One region of the Acetobacter tropicalis genome, then DNA from elsewhere that is predicted to be linked to it. Evidence: riboswitches for the same ligand, from Rfam matches in the RefSeq annotation. Region 1 holds a riboswitch; each other region holds the start of a gene.

Region 1 (7,259 bases):
CCGTCTCTCCACCTATTATGGCACGCCTCTGGTCTCTCTTGCACAGACAGGCGGGCGCGTTGGCGGCTTGCTCAGTTCCTCCAAGGGGCTGGGGATCACCAGAGGGTCTTTGTGGCGCTATTATAACGTGCGTGATGGAAGAGCGGGTTCTGTCAACGCAACGCCCACCCTGCATCTTGACTGGCAGGTAAGCCCCACTATCCAGATTCATAACAGCAGTTATTTTGTGTATTCCAAGCGCCGTTGGAACAATGCCGAAAGCCTGAGCTACATTGGCAATACAGGCGCGGTGGATGCTGGAGGGAACAATATCGCGCCAGGCCGGATTGGGCGTGACAGATTTTATGTGTATCAAAACCAGCATCAGGTAGGAGATACCCTCCATACGCAGTTTGATTTCAAAATATTCGGCATGAAAAACAGGTTTGTGTTAGGCGGAGATGCCTATTATCTCCGGTTTATCCGTAATCACGGTTTTCCTGATGCGTCCTATGCGGATAGTGTCTCTCTTGTCAGCCCAGAGCAGACATCGCTGGGCACGTTTGCAGGCGAATATCCTTTCCGTAAATCACCTACAACCATGGTGCAGGCCGGTCTTTTTCTGGAAGATGTTCTCACTGTTCGGGATAATCTACGTATTGTAGGCGGTTTTCGGTATGACTGGCTTGCCCTTAACCGTCAGAACTACAATCAGAACGGTGGCTTCAATGCGGCCAGCAGTTTCAAGGGACACTACAATCCCGACAATTTCCGTATTGGCCCGGTGTGGGATCTGACAAAAGATATCAGTCTTTACGGTGTTTACACCACGGCGGAAGATCCTCCGGGGTCTAACATTTTTCTTGCTAACCGGGGGCAGTTCAGCCGCCTGAGCCATTCCCGTCAGGGCGAGATTGGCGTCAAGGCCTCCACATGGCACGGGCGTTTTACAACAACGCTGTCGTTTTATGATATCCGGCGCACCCGCATGCTTGTGGCAACAGGCGCAGATACGGTGGCGACGGCAGGTGTTCAGAAATCCCGTGGTCTGGAATGGCAGGGTGATCTTGTGCTGAACCAACACTGGAGCCTGTCCGGGAATGTTGCGTACACCTATTCACGTTATGGTTCGTTTCATCCCAGCGCCGCTCTGAATGCTTCTGGTAATCAGGTGCCCAACGTTCCGGCTGTTACGGCCAACCTGTGGGGGATTTGGTCTCGGGTGGCGGATCTGCCACTCGATCTGGGGGCCGGGTTACGGTATGTTTCCGCGCGTAAAGGGGATTACGCCAACACCCTGAGCCTGAAAGATTATGCCTTGGTAAACGTTTTTGCAGGATGGCATGCTTACAAGGGTGTTACGGTGTATGGCCGGATTGATAACATAGGCAATAAGCATTTTGTGCAGTGGGCAGACACCAGTTATCCGGGGCAGATTCTGCTGGGGGCTCCGCGTTCTTTTTCCATTAGCGTTCAGGCGGGGTTCTGAGCGCGTTAGGGGGCTGGTATGGCTCCTGCCGCAAACTGGATGAAGGCGCGCATATATTCAATGTCGGCATCAGTTTCGCGCTGACCAAGGAAAATCTGCTTGGCAATACCCGTTTTGCCAAGCCGGACGGGATAAAGATTAAAGCGGGATGCATATTCCTCCACCAGCCAACCGGGGAGGGCTGCAACCCCGCGCCCATGCGCGACCATGACCAGCATGATGTCCGTGGTTTCTATCTGCTTTTGCTGGCGTGGACTGATGCCAGCAGGCTGAAGAAACTGCGTGAAGATATCAAGGCGTTCTGAAGGGACCGGGTAGGTGATCAAGGTTTCCCCGGCAAGTTGCTGGGGCAGGATGAATTTGGTGTGCCGAAGGGGGTGGTCCGGCCCCACAACCAGAACAAGCTCGTAATCAAAAACGGGGGTGAAACTCAGCCCCGGTTTGTAAAGTGGATCTGGCGTGACAAGAATATCAATCTCGTTGCTGAACAGGGCCCCAATCCCGCCAAACTGGAATTTCTGGCGCACGTCCACATCCACTTTGGGCCATTGATCCAGATACGGTGAGACAATTTTCAGAAGCCATTGGTAGCAGGGGTGGCATTCCATACCGATGCGTAAGGTTCCTCGCTCGCCATTGGCAAATTGCTCCAACCTGTCTTCCGCCAGTGCAAACTGCGGCAGCAAGCGGTTGGCAAGGGATAACAACCACTCACCGGCTTGGGTGGGGGTAAGGGAGCGCCCCTCCCGCCGCCAGATTTTCACGCCAAGCTGGTCTTCCAGCTTGCGAATGGCATGGCTGAGCGCAGGCTGGGTCAGATTAAGCTTGGCTGCGGCTGCCGTAAGCGATCCTTCGCGGGCAACTTCCTGAATAATGGCCAGATGGCTACGTTCAAGAACAGGCATGCAATGCTCCGTGTATGCGTATAATTTATATAATTATGAAAATTATACCATTTTTATTCATGATTTCAAAGCGTTCCTTTTTAGATCCTCTGCTTCTTGCATCTGGAAAGTGTTTAAGGGCTACAACCCATACTCTCGTTTTTCCTAACCCAGACCTTCTTGTTGAAAGGGAAAAGAACGTCTGTGTTTCTGTGTCTTATGCGAATAATGTCAATACTGTTCTCAGCCTGCGTGATATTAGTGAAAACGTTCGACGGAATTTTTGAGTCCTATTCTAAGGTCTGAGGAATTTACTTTCTTTTAGAATGGGTGCGTTCTTATATTTTCGTTCTTTATAGTCCATGCACAGAGCTAATGGCTGTGTTCTTCTACCATGTTATATTGCATCTTGCGCGGGAGGGGTGGTTAGGCCCATGATGTATCTGCAAAACGCTTCGATGGTCCCGTGCAAGCGGGTTAATAGGGAACACCGTCATGCTCAAGGGGTCAATGAGTGACCTTGAAGGCGTAGTCGGAGGCTGCTCCCGCAACTGTAGGCGGTATGCTTCTGGTTTGGTCGCGTAGAACGTGCGCCACTGTTTTCATCAGGAAACGGGAAGGTTGAATCAGCAAGCCATAATCCGCGAGCCAGGAGACCTGCCATCGTCCAGCCACCAGCCGTCGGGCGGGATGTACCGAAGGGAGGAGAAAAGTGACATGTCTGTCTGCTGCATGTGTCAGCCGTTTTTCACGCAAGAACCGTCAGGGGCGCTTACGTTCCTGAAGAGCTCCGCTTTTTCTCAGCAAAAAAGTAAAATTCGTGTTTGCCCTAAGCGGAAGGCTTCTACCGTCTGAGGCATCTGCTCAAAAATCAAACGGGAATGCGTGCTTTTCAAGACGGATAACTGAGTATACGCGTTCAGGAAAAAAGCAGGAGAAGCCCTATCCTTACAAGGGGAAGATCTTTTTTCCTGTGTCTGAGCCGCGTTGTGTGGGATGGCCATAAGTATGAAAAATGGATCTACTATAAATTCCTTGCAGGCTGCATTATTAGAAAAAGCTGATTTAAGACGGGTCAGAAGTGATCCGAATTTTTGGTACCCCGTTGCGTGGTCCCGTGAAGTGCGCCCCGGTAAAGCTCTTGGTGTTCAGTTTGCGGGCCATCCTCTGGTGGTGGTGCGGCCTACAAACGGCGCTCCTTACGCATTGGATGGTTTGTGCCCCCATAAGCAGGTGCCGCTGAGCAAAGGTGCTGTTTGTGGGGATTTTATAAGCTGTCTGGCTCATGGTCTGAAATATGATAGGAAAGGGCAGTGTGTTTCCCAAAATGGCGCTGCCGATGCGGGTCTCCTTCGCCTCAAGCCGTGGGCGTGCCGGGAAAAAGACGGGCTTATTTTTGTTTTCATGGGCAATCAGGCGCTGGCCGAGACCAAACCGCTTCCTGATTTTCCACGTGTAAGAGATAAACGTTATCGTACCAGACGTTTTGGGCAGGTGGTCAATTGTCATTACAGTTTCATGCATGAAAACCTGATGGATATGAACCATCAGGTGTTGCACAGTCGGCTTGTAGGCAAAATGAAACCCCGTTTCCTTGGCATGGATCGTGGTGAGGACTTTGTAGAAGCGCGTTATACATTTGCCCGTACAGGCGGCAAGCAACCCTTGAGTGAGGCCCTGATTTACGGCCAGAGGCGTAAGGATGGCCGGGACTTCGCTTACCGGGATGTGATGACCATCCGCACACAGTATCCCTATCAAACCCTGCGTATTGAAACGCAGGGTATTGATGAGCCTGTCATGGAGTTATGGATCTCTTATGTTCCTCAAGACAGGCAGGAATTGACAAACCGGGTTTTCGGGCTGTTATCAATCAAGCGGCTGAAAGTGCCCTTTCTGCTTGATCTGGCATGGCCCGTGCTGGTTGCTTTTACAGAGCGCGTCTTCTTTGAAGATCGTGAAATTGTGGAACTGGAACAGCAAGCATGGAAGGAACTGGGGGGCGATCATAACGTGGAAGTTTTTCCTGTTATTCTTGCCTTGCGGCAGCTTTTGCGAGACAGAGGTGTGTCGCCCCCTCAGGGGGAGTGAAAGCTTGTTTGCGCAGTGCTGTGATGCGTCAAGCAGACAGAGGGCAGGCCGTTTGCGTCATTATGTGCACAGCCTTTCAATCAGACGCACGCCACTCTGAACAGAAAGAGTGCTCTTCCATAAGAGAGCAACACCCACCAAAGGATACCTTTATACCAAAACGGGTAGTGGGTGTATTGTTCTGTATAGTTATAAGAAAAAAACGCCTTTTTAAAAGAGGCGGCTGCCATCAGGCACATCTCGTTCAGGGATAGTCAGAACCACGCGCTTCTGATCATCAGGGAAGCCCAAGGTCAGAACTTCAGAAACAAACGGGCCAATCTGGCGGGGTGGCAGGTTCACCACACAGGCAACCTTCTGGCCAATCAGAGCCTCGGCGGAATAGAGCTCCGTAATCTGGGCACTGGAGCGTTTCAGCCCAATGTCTGCGCCAAGGTTAATGGTTAGTTTCCAAGCTGGTTTGCGGGCTTCCGGGAAAGGCTGGACATCAGTGATTGTTCCAACGCGAATATCGATTTTGGTGAAGTCATCAATGGAAATCGTGGTCATGAGACGAGTCTTCCTTTTGTGTGAAGCAAGTTTTCAAACTGTCTTTAGGGGGCAATAATTCCGGAACTGTCACTACCTGTTTCTGGATGAGTGGAGCATATCTCCCACTTGGATAACACGGTAGATAAAACCGTGCTTCTCAAGGAGATGCGGGGAGGCGCTATTACCAATGCACACTTTTCCTCCCTATTGTTGATAGGCTTGCCCCAAACGGTGATCAATTTTTGCAGAAGAGGGTGCTTTTATTCTTGGGGGCGAGTGCCAGGGGGCAGGCGAGTGGAGGAAAGAACTCGTTCTGTGTTCTATCCAGAAAACCGGGGAGCGTAGGGCGTAATCAACCGTAGCCGTCTTGTGGAGACGGCTACGGCCTTAGGTGTACTAGTCAATGGCGACAGTGGCTTCACTTGTCAGCACACGGAAGACAAAGCTTTCCTGCAGGTAAAGCTCCACCGTTTCAGCCGTGTGGCTCAAATAGCCAATGGAAAAATCCTGCCCAATATCCAGCGCCAGATCGCCACCACGGGTGGAGACAACAAACGCACCTTCAATGGCGGGGGCCCAGATGATCTTGCCGTCAATCAGGCTCTCAAGATGTTTGCGGATGGGGTACCCTTCATCATCACCGCCGTTGACGGCCTCAAATGCCGAGGCTCCCAGCACAATGGAATAAGGGCCATTGACGCCCGCCAGACGTAATTCATTGAGCGCGGCAGAAATAACGGCAGGATAATCCTTGACCGATGCAGGAAGTTTGAGATGCGTGTTTGACGTGCCCTGACGGATGCCCGTCATGCCTGCTGCGGCATATCCGTCAAAAATGGCGCGATCTTCTGCAAAGGCAATTTTCTTTGCAGCGTCCTTGACTGGCTGCCAGTCTGAATCAAGGGAGCCGCGTTCCACGGCATCAATTTCATCGCGTGATACGGTAAAGGGAACACGCAGTTCCACCAGCGGCAGAACATCCCGCAGAACGCTCCGCACACCGTCGCCCAGTGTTTCAATCTGTTTGGCGCGGCCTGTGCCCACACCGGCAAAAGCGGTGCCTTTGGGGTCTGATGTGTCCACAACCCGGCGGCCAGCCAGATGGCGGCGGATGGTGCGGGCGGCTTCATCTTCAATCTCGGCCCAGGCGGCGGAGGAAATGGGAGCCAGATGTCTGTGCAGATTGTTCATGTCAGAACTCCTTATTTGAGTGACCCAATTCCAAGAGAGCCGCTCGGCAGATCAGGGGTAGGTGAGGGGGCTGGTGCTGGCTGATCGGCTGTTTCCAGATCAGGCGCGCCGTCCAGAAAATCACTTGTGGGAATAAAGAACAGCGTTCCCGTAACGGCGGTGCTGACATCCAGAAGTCTGTCGTAATTTCCGGGTGGTTTGCCCACGAACATGTTTTGCAGCATTTGTTCCGTGCGGGAAGGGGAGCACGCATAGCCGATAAAGTAGGTGCCAAACTCTCCTTTACCCACTTCACCAAACGGCATGTTGTCGCGCACGATCTGAAGCTGTTGCCCGTTTTCTTCAATATTGGTCAGCACATTATGGGCATAGCTTGGTTTATCGGCCTCCGGCAGTTCAATATCCGATAGTTTCTTGCGGCCAATAATATGTTCCTGCACTTCAGTGGGGATGGCATCCCTTTTTTTCAGGTTATGCAGGTATTTCTGAATAATGACATAGCTGCCGCCAGCAAAAGCCGGGTCTTCCTCACCAATCAGGGTCGCATCAAGGGCGGGCTGGCCGGTGGGGTTTTCCGTGCCATCGACAAAGCCGAGCAGATCACGTTCATCAAAATATTTGAAACCGTGAACTTCATCCACAACGGAGGCGACGCCTTCCAGCCGGGACACGATAGCCGTGCCCAGTTCAAAACACAGATCCATGCGGGTGGCGCGGATATGGAACAGCAGGTCTCCCGGTGTGGAGGGGGCGTGATGCACGCCATTGATTTCCCGAAAGGGATGCAATTCACGCGGGCGTGGTGTGCCAAAAAGGTGATCCCACGCGTTGGACCCAATGCCCGTAATGCAGCTTAGCCTGCCGTCAGGCACCCGGAATCCCACACCCCGAACAAGGGAGGACAGGTCACCCATAAGGGCCTTGATCTGCGTTATGGCCGCGGCATCCGGGGTATCACTGTTCAGGGTTACCACCAGGAAAAGGGCGGCCTGGGTCAGTTTTGTGTCAATGGGTTGAGGTGTGGCCAACGGTCTGAAGCTCCTCGCGCAACAACGCGATCGTGTAACGATATCAGAGCCATAGCATAGGCATGC
Region 2 (7,259 bases), 2.8 Mb from region 1:
TGAAGCCCGAAATCCGCCGCCAAACCCTTTTCAGGGATCAGATGCAGGGATTGGTCCGTAAAGAACATCCTATCCTGAATACTCCAATCACCCCCGAAAGCATGGTGTGTTACGATTATATCAGCGTCTCCCGGCGAGGACGCGCCCATGGCCCGATTGATTGGGTCTTACGTAATCAGTTTGGCCTCACGCGGAATGTTCCTATGGTGGTTCCCAATTACCATTGCATGATCGAAAGTATGAAGAACACGGACCTCATTCTTGCTTTACCAAGCATTGTCATTGATCATATTTCTCTTGATGCTCTGTCATTGGCTTCGTTCGAATTCCCGCTCTCTTTGCCGAATGTCGAAGCGTTTCAGGCATGGCATCCACGGAGGGATATGGACCCTATACATCGCTGGCTTAGAGAAACATTATTTCGTGTGTCACGGCATGTATTTGAAAAAAGTAGTTTTTAGATTAATTTATTTTCTAACTTCAATTTGGAAAGTGACTAGCTTTGCATAACGAAGGACATGTTTTCGGATATGGCGGCACAAGCGTATCCATTCTTTCGTGGTTCATTAGCTAGGGCGTGTCGTCAGTTAAACGGGGGGATTATGAAGCTTGTACTCCCGTTTGATCTGTGATGTTTTCTTCCTGTTTCTGGAACGGGGAGAGTGTGAATGCGACGGTATGGTTTGAGCGATGGTCAGTGGGAGCGAATAAAAGATCTTCTCCCGGGTCGCGAAGGTCATGTCGGTGGGACGGCTGCGGATAACCGTCTGTTTATCGAAGCCGTGCTGTATCGTTACCGTGCAGGCATTCCCTGGCGTGATCTGCCTGCCCGGTTCGGGGACTGGAAGAACGTGCACCGGCGGCTGCGTCGCTGGTGCGAAGGCGGCGTGATCGAGCGGATTTTCCGGCATCTGGCTGCTGACCATGACAACGAATACATGATGATCGACAGCACCATTGTCCGTGCTCACCAGCATAGCGCGGGCGCCCGTAAAAAAGGGGGCGGATCAGGCCACCGGGCGGTCCCGTGGCGGACTGACCACGAAAATCCATGCCATTGTCGATGCCGCGGGAAAGGCTGCGGCTCTTTCCCTGACGCCCGGACAAAGGGCCGACATCACAGAAGCAGAGCCATTGCTCGATGAAGTCGATCCCGAGGTCTTCATCGCCGACAAGGCTTATGATGCCGATCCCCTCATCGAAAAGCTTGAAGAGCGGGGGATCACACCGGTTATTCCGTCAAAGAAAAACCGACGCAATCCACGGAAAATCCTCTTCTCGCTTTATAAAAAACGAAACATCATCGAACGCTTCTTCGCCAGACTTAAACAGTTCAGGGGTATTGCAACACGATATGACAAGCTGAAGTCAACTTTCCTCGCAGCCGTGCAATTCGTCTCCGCCATCATTGGAATTAACTGACGACACACCCTAGCATTCGTTGCGAGAGATATTTCATCTGCCGTTTCCAGCAGATTGTTCCGCCTTAGTCAGATTAGCTTCTCGAATAGCCATATCGTTGCTTTTCCTCTTCGGAGGATGCCCTCTGCACATGAGCCATGGGGTTCCATTGCTTGACATCATGGGCACTTTGCCGCAACAGCCTAGCGTGTTGGTTCCGTTTTATAGGTGCGCCTATAAGGTGGCTAAGAGGGAATGTGACAGGGCTTCTGTATCAAAGAAGCCTCAATCACAGCCGCCCCCGCGACCGTGACCGGAAAGATCATCCTGCGCCACTGACAAATTGTCGGGAAGGTGGATGATTGTTGGGGAAACCCTGATTCCGCAAGCCGGGAGACCTGCCAGCAAGAGTATTCAACGGGCAGCCGGGGTGCGCTGCAACCGGTTGACCGTTCCTTGCTGCCTTTGCAGCCAGAGGTCTACCTGCGGTGCCCTTTGTTGCAAGCAGGGCTGGGATATGAACGCAAAACTTTTTGTTTGCACAACCTGCCGCGCGGGAGAACCCGTGGTGGAAGGGCAGCCGGTACCCGGAGCCCGTCTTTACACGCACCTTGCCGGCCAAAAACCAGATTCCGGGCTGGAAATTGTGCCTGTGGAATGCCTGTCCGCCTGTAATAACGGATGCGTGGTGGCGTTAAGCGCTCCAGGCCGATGGAGCTATGTGTATGGCAGGCTTACGGAAGCTGATGCCCCCGAAATTCTGGCTGGCGCCGAAGCCTACGCCGCCACATCGGATGGGTTGGTTCCGTGGCGGCAGCGGCCGCAGATTTTCCGTAAACAAAGCCTCGCCCGCCTTCCCCCGCAGGAGAACTGAGATATGAACACCACACCCCAAGCAGGAACCGCCCGGCACAATCTTGCCAAGGTCCCGGTCACCATCATTACGGGTTTTCTGGGTGCAGGTAAGACCACATTGATCCGTCATCTGATGACGCACCCACAAGGGCGGCGGCTGGCGGTTCTGGTCAATGAGTTCGGAACACTCGGCGTTGATGGAGAAATTCTGAAATCCTGCGCAGATGAGAGTTGCCCGGCAGAGAACATTCTTGAACTGGCCAACGGCTGCATCTGCTGCACAGTGGCAGATGACTTTATTCCCACAGTTGAACGGCTTATGGCCCTCCCCCAGCGGCCCGACCACATTCTGATAGAAACCTCAGGGCTGGCTTTACCGAAACCCCTGCTCAAGGCGTTTGATTGGCCCAGTATCCGGTCTCGTATTACTGTAGATGGCGTTATCACGCTGGCTGATGCAGAAGCCGTGGCGGAAGGACGCTTTGCCCCAGATACAGAAGCTGTAAACGCACAACGACAGGCTGATGATAATCTGGACCATGACACACCGCTGGCTGAAGTGTTTGAGGACCAGCTTTCCTGTGCGGATATTGTTCTCCTTACAAAAGCGGATCTGGTCAATGAAGTCTGCGTGACACGGGCTCGGGAGGTTATCGCCTCTCTCACTCCGCGCGCCCTGCCCATCATTCCTGTCAAGGATGGAAACATTGACCCTCAGGTGATTCTGGGCCTGAATGCTCAGGCGGAGAATGATCTTGCCGCCCGTCCTTCTCATCATGATGGAGAGGAAGAGCACGAGCATGAAGATTTCGACAGTGTAGTCGTTGATCTGCCGGAGGTCACCAATCCTGACGCGCTTGTCGAAGCAGTGCGTTCCCTTGCCCGCACGCAGCACATTCTCCGTGTAAAGGGTTATGTTGCCGTCAGCGGAAAACCGATGCGGATGGTGTTGCAGGGTGTAGGTGAGCGCGTGCGTACTCAGTATGACCGACCATGGGGCACAGAGCCCCGGCAGACGCGTCTTGTGGTGATTGCTGAGCACGATCATGTTGATGCCAAAGCAATCCAGGCCGTGCTGATAGGACAGACCACGCCAGAGGATTAATCCGCATGCACGTGATCTTCCGAGAAAGTCATGGCCTGGAAGAGACGGAAACTCCCATTGATCTGGGGCAAAGCCCGGCTGATCTCGTGGTGCTCTCTTTTTCTGATAGTGATCTGGGCGCGTTTGCTGCTGGGTGGCATGCTGCAAATGGGGCACTCCCTACTCTGCGGTTGGCCAATCTTGCTGCATTGCGGCATCCGCTCTCGGTCGATACCTATATTGAAACCACGCTTGCGCGGGCAAAAGGCATTCTGGTCAGGCTGATAGGCGGTGCCAGTTACTGGCATTACGGGCTGGTGCAGGTCGAGCAACTGGCGCGTGAAAATGGTATTGCTTTGGCCGTTCTTGCAGCAGATGGGCGTGAAGATCCAAGCCTGATAGCTTGTTCTACAGTCACTGAACCCACACTGCGGAAACTGGCAAATCTGTGCAATATGGGGGGCGTTGAAGCGGCTCAGGCAGCTCTTGTACAACTGGCTTTGGTGTCGGGGTTGGAAGCCAAGTTAAGCGTTACACCTCATATCATACCTGACACAGGATGGTATGATCCAGATTTAGGCGTCACGTTTTCCGTTCCCTCAGGCAGCGCGCCTCTGGCTGTCGTAATGTTCTATAGGGCCTATCTGACAGCAGCAGATACAGAGCCAGTTGATGCCCTGATCAGGGCATTGCGGGAACGCGGCTTTCGCGCCATGGGAATGTTTGCCCCTTCGCTTAAGCAGCCTGATGCAGCGCAGTGGATCCGTCAGGCTCTGTGTGACAACCACGTTGCCGTTATCATAAATGCGACAGCTTTTTCCGCACGTGGGGAAAATGGCACTTCACCGCTTGACGCCACCAGATATCCAGTTTTTCAGGTCGCGCTTTCTACGGCCCGTCAAGAGGATTGGGCCGCAGCAGAACGAGGTCTTTCTCCCGCTGATCTTGCCATGCATGTTGTCCTCCCCGAAGTTGACGGACGCATATTTGCAGGGGTCATCAGTTTCAAAGCGGTTGAAACACGTGATCCAGATCTTCAATTTTCTCGTTTGGTGCATCGCTCCGATGCTGAACGCATTGTGGCTGTGGCCGAACGGGTTACCGCATGGCACCGCCTTGCCGCCACACCTGCAGCCGATCAAAAACTTGCAATTGTTCTTTCCACCTATCCCGGTCGTCCGGATCAGTTGGCTCATGCTGTTGGATTGGACGGGCTGGCTTCCACGGACGCAATTCTAAAAAACCTTCAGCATGCAGGTTATACCGTATTTCCAACTGAACAGCCGCTTGGGTTAGCGCTTCAGCATTGCAGGCAGAAGTGGCCGTTAGAAGCTTATCACGCCGCCCTCATCACTTTGCCGTCCGAATTACAAGACGCCCTGAAACACACATGGGGCGAGGCGCACAATGACCCGTTAGTGCAAGATGGCTGTTTCCATTTTTCCGCTGTGCAGCAGGGTAATGCTCTTGTTGCCCTTCAACCGGAACGTGGGATAGCGCATCTGCGAGACGCGGATTATCATGATCTCACACGTATCCCCCGGCATTCTTACGTAGCCTTCTATTTGTGGCTACAGATGCAAGGATTACATGCGCTGGTGCATATGGGAGCGCACGGTACTCTGGAATGGTTGCCTGGCAAGGCGGTGGCACTTTCCGCTACCTGCTGGCCGGAGGCGTTGATCGGGGCGCTCCCTGTCATTTATCCATTTATAGTTAATGATCCGGGCGAAGCCGCTCAGGCCAAGCGCCGGATTGGAGCAGTGACACTGGGGCACCTTCCTCCTCCTCAACACATTAGTGCCGTGCCAGAGGGGCTTCTGCGGCTTGAACGCTTGCTTGATGAATATTCCACGGCAGAAGGGTTGGACCCAGCGCGTCGTGATCGCTTAATCAGTGTAATCCGCGCGGAAGCACAGGCGAGCGGTGTTGAGCAGGATCTGGGGCTTGCCGAAAAGGCTGGTGCTGCCGAAGCCATTGTGCGGATTGATCGCTTTGTGTGCGATATCAAGGAAAGTCAGTTTGGGGATGGCCTGCATATCTACGGTCATGGGGCTGGCGAGCGTGACGGTCTGCTGAAAGCGCTGGCGGGCCGTCAGGTTGCGCCAGGCCCGGCTGGGTCCCCTCAGCGTGGCCGATCTGATGTTCTGCCCACCGGGCGCAATCTGTATGCCGTTGATCCCCGCAGCGTACCAAGCCGTGTTGCGCATGGCCAAGGTGTGCGGCTGGCTGAGGAACTACTCCGCCGTCATTTACAGGATCATGGAGACTGGCCTCATGGGCTGATTGTTGATCTCTGGGGTTCTGCCACCATGCGCACCGCCGGCGAGGAGTTTGCCATGGCATTGCATCTGGCCGGGCTTGCGCCGCAGTGGGATGCCGGATCGGAGCGTGTTTCCGGTTTTGAAATTCTTCCCCCAGCTCTTCTGGGGCGACCGCGCATTGATGTGACACTACGTGTTTCAGGCCTGTTCCGAGATGTTTTCCCCGGTCTGGCTCAGATGTTTGAGGCCGCGACCGCCGCCCTGGCGAAAAGAGACGAACCAGCAGCAGAAAATCCGTACTCTGTGCGTGGCCCGCGTGTTTTCGGCCCGCGCCCCGGCAGTTACGGGCTTGGTATGGGGGAAGCGCTGGAAAACTATAGTGATGAAGGCCGCGATGCAGCCGGAGAAGCGTGGCTCACTGCGTCTGAATGGACTATTGCCGCTAATGGAGACATGCATCAGGACCGCGGAGCATTGGAAAAACGCCTATCCCAGACAGATAGCGTCGTGCATGTGCAGGACCTTCCCGAAACGGATCTTCTGCTATCGTCTGACTACGCGGCGCATGAAGCAGGCCCTGTTGCGGCCATAGCACGGATAGGTAGCACAACCCCAACATTGTACCATATGGATACCACCCGACCAGACACACCGCGGGCGCGTTTGCTGCGTGAAGAAATTGCCCGAGTGGTGCGTGCTCGTGCGGGCAATCCGGGCTGGGCAAACGGGATGATGCGCCATGGCTTTCGTGGTGCGGCGGAAATCACCGCTACCCTTGATAACCTCGCCGCCTTTGCGCATCTAACACGCGATGTCCCGGCCCACCTCTTTGATATCTATTACCAGGCTACGCTTGGGCGTGACGATATTGTGGCCTTCATGGGTCAGGAAAACCCCGGCGCTCTTGTTGCGCTGCGCCAGCGTTTTTCCTCTCTTGCCGAAGCCGGCTTGTGGAACACACGCAGCAACGCCATTGCTGCCAATCTGCACGGGCCGGCATGAGCAGGCATGAGGTAAAAGGCTGGTGTCCGGGCATTCTGCGCCCCATGGCTTCTGGTGATGGGCTTCTTGTGCGTCTGCGTTCTTTAACGGGGCGCCTGACACAGGAACAGGCAGCCGGTATTGCGTATCTGGCGCAACAGTTTGGTAACGGTCTTATTGATCTGTCAGCTCGCGCTACGTTGCATATTCGTGGCGTAATGGATCGCACTTATCAGCCTCTGGTAATGGGACTGACGCACCTTGGACTGACTGACCCAACGCCAGAGGCGGAAGCAAGGCGAAATTGTATCGTAACTCCATATTGGGAGCATGGCGATGGCACAGTGGAACTGGCTGAAAAGCTGGCCAAAGCATTGCAGGAGCAAGAAACACTCCTCCTGCCCCGTAAATTTGGCTTTGCTCTTGATTCCGGTTCCTCCCCTGTGCTGCGCCACGTCTCTGCGGACATTCGGATTGAGCGTGACACCACGGGGGCTCTCATTTGCCGTCCTGATGGTGCTGTTACTGGTGCATGCGTAACGCCGGAGAATGTGGTCGACACTGTACTGTCATTGGCAAAATGGTTTATCGCCACAGGTGGAGAGAGCCGCATGGCGGCGCATCTAGCTCACGGCGTCAGATTGCCTCGGGCCTTCATGGAAAGAGAAGCAGCA
Region 3 (7,259 bases), 2.8 Mb from region 1:
ATGCCGGAGAACGTGGCCGCCCCTGGCCCATCCCCTTTTCCGTGGAGCCGGTTCTGGCCGCCCGTGGCCGCAAAGTGGTTGTTCTGGCATCGGGAGATCCATTCTGGTTTGGCGCAGGCTCCCGTCTTGCGGCCAGCCTAGAACCAGAGGAATGGATTGCACACCCTGCTCCCTCTACATTTTCACTGGCAGCTAACCGGCTTGGTTGGCCCTTGGAGCAGGTCGCCTGCATAGCGTTGCACGCAGCCCCTTTTGAACGGTTACAACCCGTTCTGCATAACAAGCAGCGCGTCATCTGTCTGCTACGTGATGCCGCGTCAGCGGGTTCTCTGGCTGGCTGGCTGAGTCATCGGGGGTTCGGGGCCTCAACGCTCTATGTCATGGAGGCACTGGGTGGGCCGCGTGAACGTATTCGTTCTGTCGTTGCAGAACAGTTTGCCTATACGGATATTATGGCTCCCGTTGCTGTGGCCATTGCCGTCTCTGGCTCGGCTGGTCTTAGTCATGCCTCTGGCCTGCCAGATACCGTCTTTCGTCATGATGGCCAGATTACCAAACGCCCCGTGCGGGCGCTTACTCTTTCCGCTCTAGCTCCTCGGCCCGACGAACTTCTGTGGGATATCGGGGCCGGCTCAGGTTCCATCTCGCTGGAATGGTGTCTCGCGGGGGGGCGCGCCATTGCTGTGGAAGCCCGTACGGAACGTATAGCCAATATTCAGGCCAATGCCCGCGCGTTCGGTTTAGAACCTCGCATGGAGATTGTAGAAGGCCAAGCGCCAGATGCCTTGGAGGGGTTGCCTGCACCTGATGCTGTCTTCATTGGCGGGGGCGGCAGTGCCGCCTTGCTGGATTATGTGTGGGATACGCTCTCTCCCGGTACGCGCATTGTGGCAAACAGCGTGACACTTGAAACAGAAACATTACTGGCCACCTGGTACGGGCAGAAAGGGGGAGACCTTCTGCGGATCGAACTGGCAAGTGCTGCTCCATTAGGGACCATGAGTGGCTGGGTTCCGGTCCGTCCAATTGTACAATGGAGTGTGACCCGATGAAGGTTGCAGGGTTCGGATTTCGCCGTGCAGCATCCCTCGCCTCATTGCGGTGTGCGTTGGCGGCGGCGGGAGGTGCTCAGGGTATTGGCATTCTGGCCACACTGGCACCCAAGATATGCTCTCCAGCCTTTATGGCGCTGGCTGAAGAACTTGGCCTCCCCATCTGTCCGATAGGGGCTGATATGCTGCCATCTCTCACAACTCCAACCGTCTCAGACCGTATCATGCGTCGTTTCGGAACGGGAAGTATTGCAGAAGCAACGGCACTCGCCGCAGCAGGGCAAGGAGCAAGCCTGCTGGTGTCTCGTGTTGTCTCCTCAGACGGTATGGCAACAGCAGCTATTGCTGAACGGACTGTGCCAGATATGGCCAAAAACGTGACACAGAAGGATATAACGGCATGACTGTTCACTTTATTGGTGCCGGACCGGGTGCTCCTGACCTGATAACCCTGCGTGGGCGAGATTTGATAGCGGCCTGTCCAGTCTGCCTCTATGCAGGCTCCCTGGTTCCAGAGGCGCTGCTTGAATACTGCCCTCCTGGTGCCAGGATTATTAACACGGCCCCCCTCTCTCTAGATGAGATTATCACGGAAATTGAGTCCGCTCATGCTGCTGGTCAGGATGTCGCTCGTCTCCACTCGGGTGATCTGTCGGTGTGGTCCGCCATGGGGGAGCAGCTCCGCCGCCTTTGTGCTCTTGATATCCCATACGATGTAACCCCGGGCGTTCCTTCCTTTGCCGCCGCTGCCGCGGCATTGGGAACGGAGCTGACTTTGCCCGGTATCGTGCAGTCTGTTGTGCTGACACGTACTTCCGGGCGCGCCACATCCATGCCGGCCGCCGAAAATCTTGCAGCCTTCGCGGCAACAGGGGCAACACTTGCCATTCATTTATCCATCCACGTGCTGGACCGCGTGGTGGCGGAGCTTTCTCCCCATTACGGGCCTGACTGTCCTGTCGCCATTGTCTGGCGAGCCAGTTGGCCAGATGAGCGGATTGTCCGCGCTACTCTGGCTACGCTTGCAGGGGCTCTGGCCAATGACCTTGCTCATGAGCTTGAGCGTACGGCCCTGATTCTAGTTGGACGCTCGCTTGGTGCCACGGATTTTGAGACAAGCCGGTTGTACGCTGCGGATTATGATCGTCGCTTCCGTCCTCTCGGAACGGCCCCACGCTTTCCTGAGGCCACATGACGCCAGATCAGACAAACTGCCCAGGAGTGATTATTTCCGCGCCAGCTTCTGGCGCGGGCAAAACAATGGTGACACTCGGGCTGCTTGCCGCATTGAAGGCGCGAGGGCTGAGTGTCCAACCGTTCAAAAATGGGCCGGACTATATAGACCCCGCTTTTCATACTGCTGCGTCTGGCCGTGTCTCCCTCAATCTCGATAGTTGGGCCATGTGTAAGGACCGGATTAGTGGCCTGATCGGTGCGCGGACAGACGCTGATCTGATGGTTGCTGAAGGCTCCATGGGGTTATTTGATGGCGTGGCATCGGCTGGAGAAGCTGGCAACGGTGCCAGTGCGGATCTTGCAGCCTTAACGGGATGGCCTGTTCTTCTGGTGCTGGATGTTTCCGGACAGGCTCAATCTGCTGCGGCTATCGCGCATGGTTTCGCTCAATTCTCTCCTCATATCAGGCTGGCCGGGGTCATTCTCAACCGTGTTGCCAGCCCACGGCATGAAGCCTTGATCCGTCTTGGCATGGCTCATGTCGGGCTACCAGTGGTTGGCGCACTCCCCCGGCAGGGCGCTGTTACCCTGCCTGAGCGGCATCTGGGCTTGGTACAGGCTGAAGAACAGCCTCACCTTTCCACTTTGCTGGACAAGCTAGGGGCGTTTATTGCTGCACATGTGGATCTGGATCAGATTCTGGCGCTTGCAAGTCGTGATTATAATACCCACGCCAAGTCGCTTACTGTATCGCCTCCGGGCCAGCGTATCGCACTGGCGCGAGATGCAGCCTTTTCCTTTATCTATCCGCATTTGTTTGAAGGCTGGCGGGCCATGGGGGCCGAAATTGTCCCCTTCTCTCCCCTTGCTAATGAAGCACCAGCCCCGAGCGCCGATGTCTGCTGGCTTCCCGGTGGTTATCCTGAACTGCATGCGGAAACTCTGGCTGCTGCCGGTCATTTCCGCGAAAAACTCCAGAATTTTGCTCTAACGCGGCCCGTTCATGGAGAATGCGGCGGCTACATGGCTATGGGCGCAGGTCTGGTTGATGCGCAAGGAACGCATCATCAAATGGCAGGTCTGCTTGGTCTGGAAACCTCTTTTGCCAAACGGCGTATGCATTTGGGCTATCGGCTGGCCACTCTGGCGGCTCCAATTCCCGGCTATAATGCGGGGCAACGCCTGCGCGGGCATGAATTCCATTATGCCACCATTACAAATCAACCAGATGATATGCTTGCCATGACAGTTGATGCTAACGGCACCCAAGTCTCTGAAGCAGGCTCACGCCGGGGCCTGGCAACAGGCACGTTTTTTCATCTCATTGCACCGGCAACATGATCCACTCCGGTCTTGAGAGAACAACTCTCGCCAAAGGGCGACCGCGGGAGAAGCAAGGGCGGTTTTATGCCGGTGGCATCTTCCTGCAAACTGCCATTCTTGCGGAGAGGGTAAACGTCACACCTTGCTCCGTATTACAGCCCGTATATCCAGTTTATTCCTACGGAAACATTACATGATTGATCTGGTTCTTGTCGGAATCGGGACAGGAAATCCTGACCATTTGACACTACAGGCTGTGCGCGAACTCAACGCGGCCGACCTCATTCTTATTCCCCGCAAGGAACAGAATAAGGCTGATCTGGCTGATCTACGCCAAACTCTCTGCAAACAGATTCTTACAAATCCTGCTTGCCGGATTGCAGAATTTGATATGCCTCGCCGCAATACAGCGGATCCAGATTACCGCCATGGTGTTGTGCAATGGCATAATGCTATTGCACGAGTATGGCAGGAAACTATTTGTACACACCTGCCGCAAGGTGGAACGGTTGCACTGCTCGTATGGGGAGATCCCGCACTATATGACAGCACCCTGCGCATTGCCGCGCGTTTGGAACCAGCCCCACAAATCCGTAGTATCCCGGGGATTATGTCCCTGAATATGCTGGCAGCAGCACATACCATCGCGCTTAACGATATAGGCGCACCCTTTACAGTCACAACCGGCCGCCAGTTACGTGATCATGGTTGGCCAAACGGCAGCAATACAGTCATTGTCATGTTGGATGGAGACTGTTCGTTCCAATTTATTCCTGCAAAGGATATCACTATCTATTGGGGAGCGTATGTGGGCATGCCGGAACAGATACTACTCTCCGGTCCCTTGACGGAAATTGGCCCAGAAATCATCACAACCCGCGCTCAAGCCCGAGCTTGCCACGGGTGGATCATGGATATCTATCTGCTGCGCCGTTCAGAGGCAAAACAATAAAAAACGGTAAAGCAGTAAAGAATGTAAAACAAGAAGAATTGTCTATCTTTAATGGAAGAATAGAATCTTTCCTAATTTCTAATGTTACTTACAGCCCACGCCGAATAGGCATAGAGACAAAAGCCTGAAAATATCTACAAAATAGAGTTATCCCTAGGCTACTGATGTCCGAATACAGTAGGAAAATACTCTATTTCCCTCTATGAGTGTATTGAAATCACGCCAACGTCCTGCTTATAAGGGCATATAGTCGATGGTTCCGTGCAAACGGATGAAAAGGGAATGCTGTATGCTTCGGCTGGACGCTGGTCCGGAAGCTAGTCTGCAACTGCCCCCGCAACTGTTGGCGGTGAGAGTCTGTTTATTATGTTTCCTTGCAGGAACAGGTCACTGGTACATTTGGACCGGGAAGGCCAAACAGATTTCTGTGATCCGCGAGTCAGGAGACCTGCCATCGTCGTGATAAGCCCGGATGCCGGTCGGGGATGGCTGGTTTCCTGAGAGAGAAACCATGACGGCCCGAGTTCCCTTCCTCATCCTTCTCCCTGCATGCAGCATGCCTCATAGAAAAGCGCTTGATGGCCTAAGATAGCGCCCTATCAGCAGCCTTCTTTTCTCGTCCGCCTTCTATAGGCCGCGTTCTTCTGCGCTCCCCCTGCCTCGCTGCTTAAACTTGTTTATAGTTTCCCGCAGTCGGGCAGTACACAGACGCACATTTAGAAGACCGTTGTGCCTCTGTCGCACTGCAGGATCACCATGACCGCTCGCCTCCAACTCTCTTTTTTTTCTGCGCCAGCAGGCCATATTATACGTTACAAGCGGCATTTTTTTGTCACGGCCATGCTTTCTACTGGCTTCACGTTTTGTTCCCTCCCCACAATGGCCGCAGGCTCCCCACTGGCAGTACCCACCACGCAAAAAACAAAACATTCCCGCTCTTCTCTCAAGTCCTCAACGCCGAGCGTAACGGGTAAGGCAAAAAACTCGCCTGCCGCACAAGGCGCGCAGAATGTTTCTGTCAAGGAAGGAGCGCCAGAAACAATTCAGGTAACAGCATCCCGGCGCGATTTGCTGGGCCGTGCTGGCACCGCGAGCGAAGGCTCTTTGACTGCACGCGAAATCCAGCTTCGCCCCGTCTATCGTGTTGGTCAAATTCTGGAAGCTGTGCCGGGGCTGGTAGTGACATCCCACTCTGGCGAGGGAAAAGCCAATCAGTTCCTGTTGCGTGGTTTCAATTTGGACCACGGAACAGACCTTGCCTCATTTATTGATGATATGCCGGTCAACGGCGTCAGCAATGCCCATGGTCAGGGCTACACAGATCTCAACTTTCTGATCCCGGAAGTGCTTGCGGGGGTCGATTATACAAAAGGCCCCTTTCATGCAGATATTGGTGATTTTGGTGTTGCCGGATCGGACCATATGAAGCTGGCTGATGATATTCCACGCCAGATCAGCCTGAGCGCAGGCACTCTGGGCGACTATCGGGCTTATATCGGCAGCACAACCCATTTTTCCAATACGAGCCGTTGGGTGAATGCGTTTAACATTTCCCACTCGGATGGTCCGTGGAAATATCCGGATAACGCCCGCAGCATCCGTGCACTTTCACGTTATACGTATGGAAGCGCCAAAAATGGTTTTGATCTGACAGGCATGTTCTATCGCGGCCAGTGGCGCGCAACAAATGATCAACCTCTGGATGCCTACCATGAAGGACTAATCGGCCGCTATGGGTCTCTTGACCCAACCGATGGAGGGTTTTCTGAGCGCTATAGCCTCTCTGGCCATTACCATCTGGCCCGGGATAACTGGAAATGGGTGACAAGTGCTTTTGCTGTCCATGACCGTCTGACCTTGTGGAACAATTTCACTCATTATCTGGATGATCCTGTTAACGGAGATCAGCAGCAACAGGATGAAACCCGCACAACTGTAGGGGGCAGCAGTGTCTATACCCGGCAGGATCATGTCGGCCTGGTCCGCACGGAAACACGGATTGGCGTACAGGGGCGGTATGATATTCTGTATGTCGACCGTCGCCATACGCGGCAGCGCGTGACATTAGCAAACTGTCCTTCCAGCCTTGAGGCAACAATTCCCTATACGTGCAATGCCGATAATATTAATCTGGCTTCAGTCGGTCTGTTTGTGCAAAATACAACGCACTGGCTACCCTGGCTGAGAATGATCGTTGGTCTGCGTGAAGACTATCAGGGGGGAACGGATGAAAATCTTGTCGATAATAGCCTGACACAAAAGCATCAGTGGCTGTTTCAGCCCAAAGGCAGTCTTGTTTTTGGGCCATGGAAAAAAACAGAATTATACCTAAGCGGAGGACGTGGATTTCACTCCAATGATTTTCGCTCCGTGTCGGGCTCCTATACGTCTGATGAATTTACAAAAGGCTCTGTTAAAGTTCCGCTCATGACATCTGCTGTCAGTGGAGAAGTTGGGGTTCGGACCACGCCATTTTCTCACCTGCATCTTCAGGCAGCAGCATTCATTATCGATTTTGACTCTGAACTCAGTTATGATGGTGATGCGGGCGTTACCTCTCCCGGCCCAGCCAGCCGCCGCCAAGGGGTGGAATTCTCGGCACAGTACAATCCATTTACCTGGCTTGAATTCAATACCGATCTCTCATTCGCCAAAGCCCGCTACCGGGGTCACAACCTTTCCAGTTACGGTATTGATGGAGCATATGTTACCAATGCCCCAAACTTTGTATGGTCTTTTGGTGTTATGGTCGATCG
Region 4 (7,259 bases), 1.7 Mb from region 1:
GACGTCCCCATAACGATCCGCATCTGCACGCCCGTTACGCCCTTAAAGCGAAAACCAAGCGTTGTCGCGACATCCTCCCCCATGATCAGGGCATCAAGTGCTCGTGCGGAAGACGCCATAAGCACACACCCAATACCAACACCGGGCAACACGAGCAGAACGTCCAATACTGTCCGATCTGTCAGAGATCCCATAAGCCAGCGCATGATTTCAAAAGACGCATAAGGGCTTGGCACCAGATTGAGCACCATGGCCGTTAAGGCAGCGGTAAAACTGCTGAGTGCTGCGCCCGCAAGCAGCAGCACAAGAGCCCCACCCCGCCCGACAAGCATGACCAGCAGAACAGCCGCCACCAATGCACCTGCAAGCCCCCCAAGCGGCAGCACGGCCAAACCCAGTTGTGCGAGCCCTGTATAAAATACGCATACCGCCCCCAAAGCCGCCCCGCCTGACACACCCAGCAAGCCCGGGTCTGCCAACGGATTACGCAGATAGCCTTGCAGCACGGCACCAGAAAGCCCCAAAGTGCCCCCCACTAGAATAGCAAGCAGCATACGCGGCAAGCGTAATTCGCCTAGAATGACAGCCTCGGCCGTGTGTTGCCCTGCCAGCCACTCCAGCAAGGCCTGTGTGAAAGAAAACGCATGCTCGCCCCAAAGCAGCGACAATGCGGAAAGGCCTACAATACAGCCTGCCAGCACGCCATTCAGAACCAAGGCCCGCGTTTTCATTCTGCGTCCTCCGTCTGCTTCAGGTTATTCCGCGCGTGCCGGAGAAGGGCGACAGCATCCAAGGTTTGGGGGAGACCACAAAGCCAGAGGGAGGCCGGAATATCCACGACGTGTTTTCCTGAAAAAAAGCGTTTCAGCACCGGATTATCCAACATGGCTTGCGCAAGGGAATAGCCCTGCCCTGATCTGTCCCGCACCAGAAGGTCAGGTTGCTGAGCCAGCAATGTTTCAAGCGGCACGCGTCCGGCCACTGTGATACCAGCTACCGTTGACAGATTACGCAACCCGGCATGCGCCAGCACATCATCCGGTAAAGACCCCGCACCTGCTACAAAACCATTTGCTTCATACACTGCGGCCACGGGGTCCTCCGCCTGACGTGAGATGCTGAGAAGCGCAAGTCTTTTCAGGAAGGCATCCACCATCTGTTGGCCTCGTTCAGGGTGCCCAACAGCCTGTGCCACCTGCATGATCTGTACTGGAATCTCCGCCAGAGAAGAGGCCGGTGGAAGAGTAAGAACCTTCGCCCCAACCTCCCGCGCAGCTTTCACGGCAACGCGGGCCGTGAACTGTCCTGCCAGCACCACATCCGGATGCGCACCAATCACATTTTCCGCCGTTGACGACAGAACCGGAACATCCTGTGCTTTTTGACACAAGACCGACCCAGAACAATCCTGCACCAGCGGACTAAGCCCCACAATCTCGGCCCGGTCAGCCAACATCAGAGCCAACTGATCCGTACAAAGATTCATGGATACAATCCGTTTGGCAGCCCGCGCCGGAGCAGGCAGCGCTGCCACCAGCAGGCTACACAACCCCAGCAGATGCAGCCACCTCCGCATCAGTAGCTCAGGGTCACACCGCCATATCCCCCTCTGCCCGGCTGAAGATAACCAATTGGCTCTTCATACTGCCGGTTAAGAAGATTGTCGGCGCGCGCAAAAATGCTGACATAGCGGTTAATCTTGTAATTGGCCGCAATATCTATGGTGAAGTAGCCGTGCCCCTTGCCGCAGGTGCTGCAATAGGATGTCCCGATAACCGGCAGATCACGCCACCCGCTGACGTACAGGATATTCCCCGAGAACGTCAGATCCTGAATAGGGGTCCAGGTTGTATTGAAGTTGAACTTGTGTTGCGGACGACGCTGCAAGGCCAGATCACTGCTGACATCCCGTGCGTGGGTCCAGGTATAATTCAGGTTGAAGTCCAACGTTTTGAGGGCCTTCCAGTCAAGAAAAGCTTCCACACCATACATACGCGCGCGCGCCACGTTGCCATAGGAATACTGATAATAGGGATATCCCCCCACCATCTGGATATTTTCCGTGGACTGGATCAGGTTTTTGACGCGGTTATCATACCATGTAGCGCCAAAATGCAGCTTATCCCCCAGCAGTTTCTGTTCCACCCCGGCATCATACCCGATCAGCCTTTCCGCCCGCAGGTTCGGATTACCCGTCTGGGAATAGCTGGAACCGACCTGACTGGAAAAAAGCTGATACAACGTGGGGCCATGGAAGCCTGAACCCGCGCTGGCTTTAATGATGGTACCAGTGCCCGGCACATGGATGGAAGGGGCAACACGCCACGTTACATAATGCCCGTAGCGGGAATTGGAATCATACCGCACGTTAGCCGCACCGTAGAGAATATGGTTCCAGCTGCCCTGATACTGGCCATATCCTGCCGTCGTATCCATACCAGCCTGTGTGTGATAGCCGGTATCATACGCTGAGGCCGCCGTATGGCTGGAATCAAACGTATCATGAAAATGCTCCGCACCAATCAGGAGCGTGCCGTATTTCTTGAAATCAAACGTACCGTGCCAGTCAATTTTCAGGCGGCTTGAACGGTAATAATCCGGTCCGGTGGCATAGAGGCCCGTTTCATTCCAGCGGTTACGGTTGGTCATGTACCCAAGTCCAATAACCTGATCAAAAAAACCATTAAAAGACACGAGATGCGCAGTGCCGCGCACCACAGCCTCATTCATGTTGTTCTGCTCACGCACATTCCCTCCCCCGTAGGCCTCGCTTTGCAGATCATAGAGGGAATAGGTGTGGTAATTGCTTTGAATGAGGCGAGCAGTCAGCCCCAGATCGAAATTTCGGGTGACATCATACCCAAGACGGATAGTGGCAGACCGGTTGTCGTTACGGTTACCTTTATGCCGTTGCTCCCGTGTCGCCCCATAATAGCGGTCAATATAACGCGGAATGCCGTGAAACCCTTCCATCCGGTAATGAGAGAGTTCGACATTGTAGTGGAAGCGCCCCTTGCTCCCGCGCGCGCCGATAACCTGATTGAAGGTGCCGTAAGACCCCCCTTCTATCCGCACAAACGGCTTGAAACGCCCCTGCCCCTGCGCAGTGGTCATATCAATCACGCCTGCCATGGCATCCGCACCATACAAACCGCTTTGTGGCCCGCGCAAAATTTCTATGCGGCCCAGACCATCTGTAACAAACTGACCCGCATCGAACATACCGCTGGCTGAACTGCCATCGTTCACGTCCATGCCGTCCAGCCGGACCTTGACTTCATTGGCGTTATTACCGCGCATCAAAATGGACGTTGTGGCCCCAAACCCGCCAGAGCGCACCACGTTCAGCCCCGGCTGGCGTGCCAGAATATCTGGCAACGTGCGGCGCTGCTGGGTCAGCATCTGTTCTTCCGTAACAATGGTCAGTGCCGTGCCAATATCATCCGTGCGTGTGGGCGTTCGGGCAGCACTGACTGTTATCAGTTCGGAGACGAGCTGGCTGGGAACAGGCTGCACAGAAACCGGAGTAGGTGTGGCGACGGACTGTTTTTTGGCAGGTTGTGCTTTTAGCGGCGGTGAAACAGGCGCATCCGCCGCCAGCGCGGAACTACCCCACAACGTGAGAAGAGTGGAACTGATGAGAAAAGTATTGCGGAACATCAGAGAAACAAGGCCTCGCGGTAAGAAAGACGTCGCCACGAGAGAAAGTCCGACCCTGACCACCCCGAAAACTTTAGGAGCACCCCTGGTCCAGTCACTTTGCTGACACCCCCCGATCAGCACTTCTCGTCTGCAACCCCGGCTGATGGCAGGTTTCCTGGCTTGCGGTAGGTCATCCTGCACCAACCTTCCCAGGAGAGGCTCCCAGTGGCCTGACGTACCAGCCAGTATGTGCAGGACATGCCGCTTACAGTTGCGGGGACAGCCCAGGCTTTGGCCTTGCATGGCAAAACCGCACCCGGTTCCCTTTTACATCGCTCCCTGACAGGGAGAGAACCATCACGCCCGGTTGATGCCGCCAAAAGGCAGGAAGTGTCAAGAAAACAGCCGTCTTCTCCCCCATGCTTCCAGAACATTCCGCACGATTGAAAGAGCACTGAATGTTATGTTATGTTATATTATAACAGTTATCACGTTATTGAACTCAGCTTCAGGGAGCCCCCTCCATGCCCGCATTGCTGCCCGTTACCGTCCTTTCCGGCTTTCTGGGGGCGGGAAAGACGACGGTGTTGAACCATATTCTCAATAATCGGGAAGGCCGGAAGGTCGCCGTTATTGTGAATGACATGAGCGAAGTGAATATTGACGCTGATCTTGTGCGAGAAGGCGGAGGCGATCTTTCCCGCACTGATGAAAAACTGGTGGAAATGACCAATGGGTGCATCTGCTGCACCTTGCGGGATGATCTATTGCAGGAAGTTCATCGGCTGGCGGCAGAGGGTAAATTTGACTATCTGCTGATTGAATCAACCGGCATTGCAGAGCCGCTGCCTGTTGCCGCAACCTTTGAATTCCGGGATGAAGACGGCAACAGCCTGAGCGATAGCGCAAGGCTGGACACCATGGTCACTGTGGTGGATGCCGTAAATCTGCTTAACGATTACGCCTCAACCGACTTCCTGAAAGACCGCGGTGAAACCGCAGGCGAGGAAGATGACCGTGCCTTGGTCGATCTGTTGGTAGAACAGATTGAATTTGCAGATGTGGTGGTCATCAACAAGGTCTCTACCGCCACGCCGGAGCAGGGAGAAGCAGCCCGCCAGATTGTGCTGGCACTGAACCCTGATGCGGATGTTATTGAAACGGACATGGGGAAGGTTCCCCTTGAGCGTGTGCTGAACACGGGCCGGTTTGATTATGACAAAGCCCATCAGCATCCTCTATGGTTCAAAGAGCTTTATGGCTTTAAAGACCACACGCCGGAAACCGAGGAATACGGCATCCGTAGTTTTGTCTATCGCGCTCGCCGTCCCTTCGTGCCCGCTAAATTCAAGACTTTTCTGGATGCCAACTGGCCGGGCGTAGTGCGCGCCAAGGGGCATTTCTGGCTGGCCACGCGCCCGGACTGGGTAGGGGAACTTGGACAAGCGGGCGCACTGGTACGCAATCAGGCCATTGGCTTGTGGTGGGCGGCCATTCCCAAAAGCCAGTGGCCGGAAACTGACCAGTGGCGCGATTTTGTACTGAGCAAGTGGGACCCTGTGTTTGGAGACCGACGACAGGAAATTGTGTTCATTGGCACGCAGGACATGGATGAGCCCGCCCTACGCGCCGCATTGGACGCCTGCCTGACGCCAGAGGATGGCACTGGCCGCTTTGACCCTGAACGCTATGCCCACCTGCCAGACCCCTTTCCCGTCTGGCGGCGAGAAGCAGCATAATGGAGGGTGGCATGTCGGCGTATCAGTTTACTCACCACCCCCACAGATCCAACTCGGAAGGACAGATTACTCCCCCCTCAAACGAGCGCACGCTGCGTCATGAAATCTGGCACCGGCATACGGGCGATGAATGGTCCGCCTTTGAACAACTGCCACCGTCCATTCGCCAGAGGCTAAGGGAACACGCGTATGATGCGTGGTCCGTTAATGCACTGATCCTGTGGCGACATTATAAACGGGTGCATGGCCCCAACCGCAGAGCGGAACGGGCCCTTATCCGGTATCTGGACTATTGTGAGCGGCTTGAGCGGGACGCCTTTGCCACGCGCTACCACAACAGCTACGGCACCCCTCTGCCACATGATGCCGCTGTTGCCAGTATTCTGCGCTATACCGCACCGGCCACGCCTTAACGGTAAAGGAATTCTCTGATCAGGCAGGCTTCCACACTCTCTCACCCTCAGCTTCAAGCGTGGTGCAGGGTTTTGAGAGCCCCCTGTTTTTATGTATAAATCCGATATGTGAGTGGAATGGTTTCTGTTACGCAGGAACTATAAACCACGTCTCTACCGGATGGTGTTTCTGTATGTTTTTACGTTCCTTGTTACTGGCCTGCGCTGTTCTGACAACGCCGTTTTCCCTCTGTCAGGCTGCAACGTCTGACGAGCAGAAAACGGCCCATATGTTCAGCACCCTGCAAACAGACCCCGTGCGGCTTGCTGTGTTCATGCGCCAGTTCCCCAAAGGAGCGGACCTTCATAACCATCTCGTGGGTGCCATTTATGCGGAAAGTTATCTGAAATGGGCCGCGCAGGATGGGCTGTGCGTTTCAGTTGAACAGGGCACAATCTTGCCCCGTGCATGCACCTCCACCCCGGCAAAAGGCGAAAAACCGGCAACAGACCTCCCCTCTGATGAAACAGCCGAAAACCGCATGATTGATGCCCTTTCCATGCGGGATTTTGTGCCTACGGCTAATGATCGGTCAGGCCATGACCATTTTTTTGCAAGCTTTGCAGGTTTTGGCTCCGCAACCGAAAAACATGCCGGGGACAGTCTAGCGGAAGCGCTTGACCGCGCTGCGCAAGATCACATCACGTATGTGGAACTGATGATCTCACCCGGCTTGGGCGGTATGATTGCGAGCGGAAACGCCCATCCTCTTCATGGTGAGAATTATGAGCAGGCCATGAAAACCCTTCAGGCAGACCTTCCCAAACTGGTTGCCCAAGCCCGCCATGAAACAGACGACATGGAACAGCAAGCCCAACACGTGCTGCACTGCGGTACGCCGCAGGCTCACCCCGGTTGCGCTGTAACAGTGCATTATCTTTACCAAACCCTGCGCACCGTTGCCCCATCTGCTGTGTTTGCGCAGTTGTATGCAGGCTATGAAATGGCCCATACAGATCCCCGCTTTGTGGGCGTCAATTTTGTCTGCCCGGAAGATGACCCCATTGCCATGCGCGATTATGACCAGCATATGCGCATGTTTCAGGCGTTAAACGCTGTCTACCCGGACATAAAACTCAGCCTGCATGCTGGCGAACTAACACCGGGCCTTGTACCGCCGGAAGGCCTGACACACCATATTCGCTCCGCCATAGAGGTAGCCAATGCCCGCCGTATCGGACACGGGGTAGATATCATGTGGGAAAATGATGCCACGGGCCTTTTGAAGGAAATGGCGCAGAAAAAGGTTATGGTAGAAATCAACCTGACCAGCAATGATATTATCCTCAACATCAAGGGCAAGGCTCATCCCTTTGCCATGTATCGCCGGGCCGGTGTTCCTGTTGCCCTTTCTACTGATGATGAAGGGGTATCACGTGGAGACCTGACGCAAGAATATCTACGCGCCGCCACAACATGGCCACT

The links. A riboswitch is a leader RNA that binds a small molecule or an ion and turns the genes downstream of it on or off. The one in region 1 is predicted to bind cobalamin.
Region 2: linked by a shared signal. The riboswitch ahead of QWU00_RS15725 (DUF1636 domain-containing protein) and the one ahead of QWU00_RS03145 (Rieske 2Fe-2S domain-containing protein) in region 1 are both predicted to bind cobalamin.
Region 3: linked by a shared signal. The riboswitch ahead of QWU00_RS15660 (TonB-dependent receptor) and the one ahead of QWU00_RS03145 (Rieske 2Fe-2S domain-containing protein) in region 1 are both predicted to bind cobalamin.
Region 4: linked by a shared signal. The riboswitch ahead of QWU00_RS10950 (TonB-dependent receptor plug domain-containing protein) and the one ahead of QWU00_RS03145 (Rieske 2Fe-2S domain-containing protein) in region 1 are both predicted to bind cobalamin.

Annotation. Positions count from the first base shown of each region.
Region 1 is NZ_JAUYUW010000001.1:703,491-710,749, reverse strand. Features, by position in the region: gene QWU00_RS03155 (TonB-dependent receptor) at 1-1,468, shown strand, start outside; gene QWU00_RS03150 (LysR family transcriptional regulator) at 1,474-2,373, opposite strand; cobalamin riboswitch at 2,795-3,031, shown strand; gene QWU00_RS03145 (Rieske 2Fe-2S domain-containing protein) at 3,361-4,443, shown strand; gene QWU00_RS03140 (tRNA-binding protein) at 4,654-4,992, opposite strand; gene QWU00_RS03135 (family 1 encapsulin nanocompartment shell protein) at 5,371-6,165, opposite strand; gene QWU00_RS03130 (Dyp-type peroxidase) at 6,177-7,193, opposite strand.
Region 2 is NZ_JAUYUW010000001.1:3,491,317-3,498,575, reverse strand. Features, by position in the region: gene QWU00_RS15735 (LysR family transcriptional regulator) at 1-461, shown strand, start outside; one part of gene QWU00_RS15730 (IS5 family transposase) at 669-1,009, shown strand; one part of gene QWU00_RS15730 (IS5 family transposase) at 1,008-1,422, shown strand; cobalamin riboswitch at 1,597-1,821, shown strand; gene QWU00_RS15725 (DUF1636 domain-containing protein) at 1,919-2,275, shown strand; gene cobW (cobalamin biosynthesis protein CobW) at 2,279-3,361, shown strand; gene cobN (cobaltochelatase subunit CobN) at 3,367-6,606, shown strand; gene cobG (precorrin-3B synthase) at 6,603-7,259, shown strand, end outside.
Region 3 is NZ_JAUYUW010000001.1:3,480,605-3,487,863, reverse strand. Features, by position in the region: gene QWU00_RS15685 (bifunctional cobalt-precorrin-7 (C(5))-methyltransferase/cobalt-precorrin-6B (C(15))-methyltransferase) at 1-1,052, shown strand, start outside; gene QWU00_RS15680 (cobalamin biosynthesis protein) at 1,049-1,456, shown strand; gene cobM (precorrin-4 C(11)-methyltransferase) at 1,453-2,247, shown strand; gene QWU00_RS15670 (cobyrinate a,c-diamide synthase) at 2,244-3,569, shown strand; gene cobF (precorrin-6A synthase (deacetylating)) at 3,745-4,503, shown strand; cobalamin riboswitch at 4,741-4,973, shown strand; gene QWU00_RS15660 (TonB-dependent receptor) at 5,260-7,259, shown strand, end outside.
Region 4 is NZ_JAUYUW010000001.1:2,401,066-2,408,324, reverse strand. Features, by position in the region: gene QWU00_RS10960 (FecCD family ABC transporter permease) at 1-731, opposite strand, end outside; gene QWU00_RS10955 (ABC transporter substrate-binding protein) at 728-1,576, opposite strand; gene QWU00_RS10950 (TonB-dependent receptor plug domain-containing protein) at 1,576-3,663, opposite strand; cobalamin riboswitch at 3,791-4,016, opposite strand; gene zigA (zinc metallochaperone GTPase ZigA) at 4,167-5,381, shown strand; gene QWU00_RS10940 (DUF6525 family protein) at 5,393-5,794, shown strand; gene QWU00_RS10935 (adenosine deaminase family protein) at 5,968-7,259, shown strand, end outside.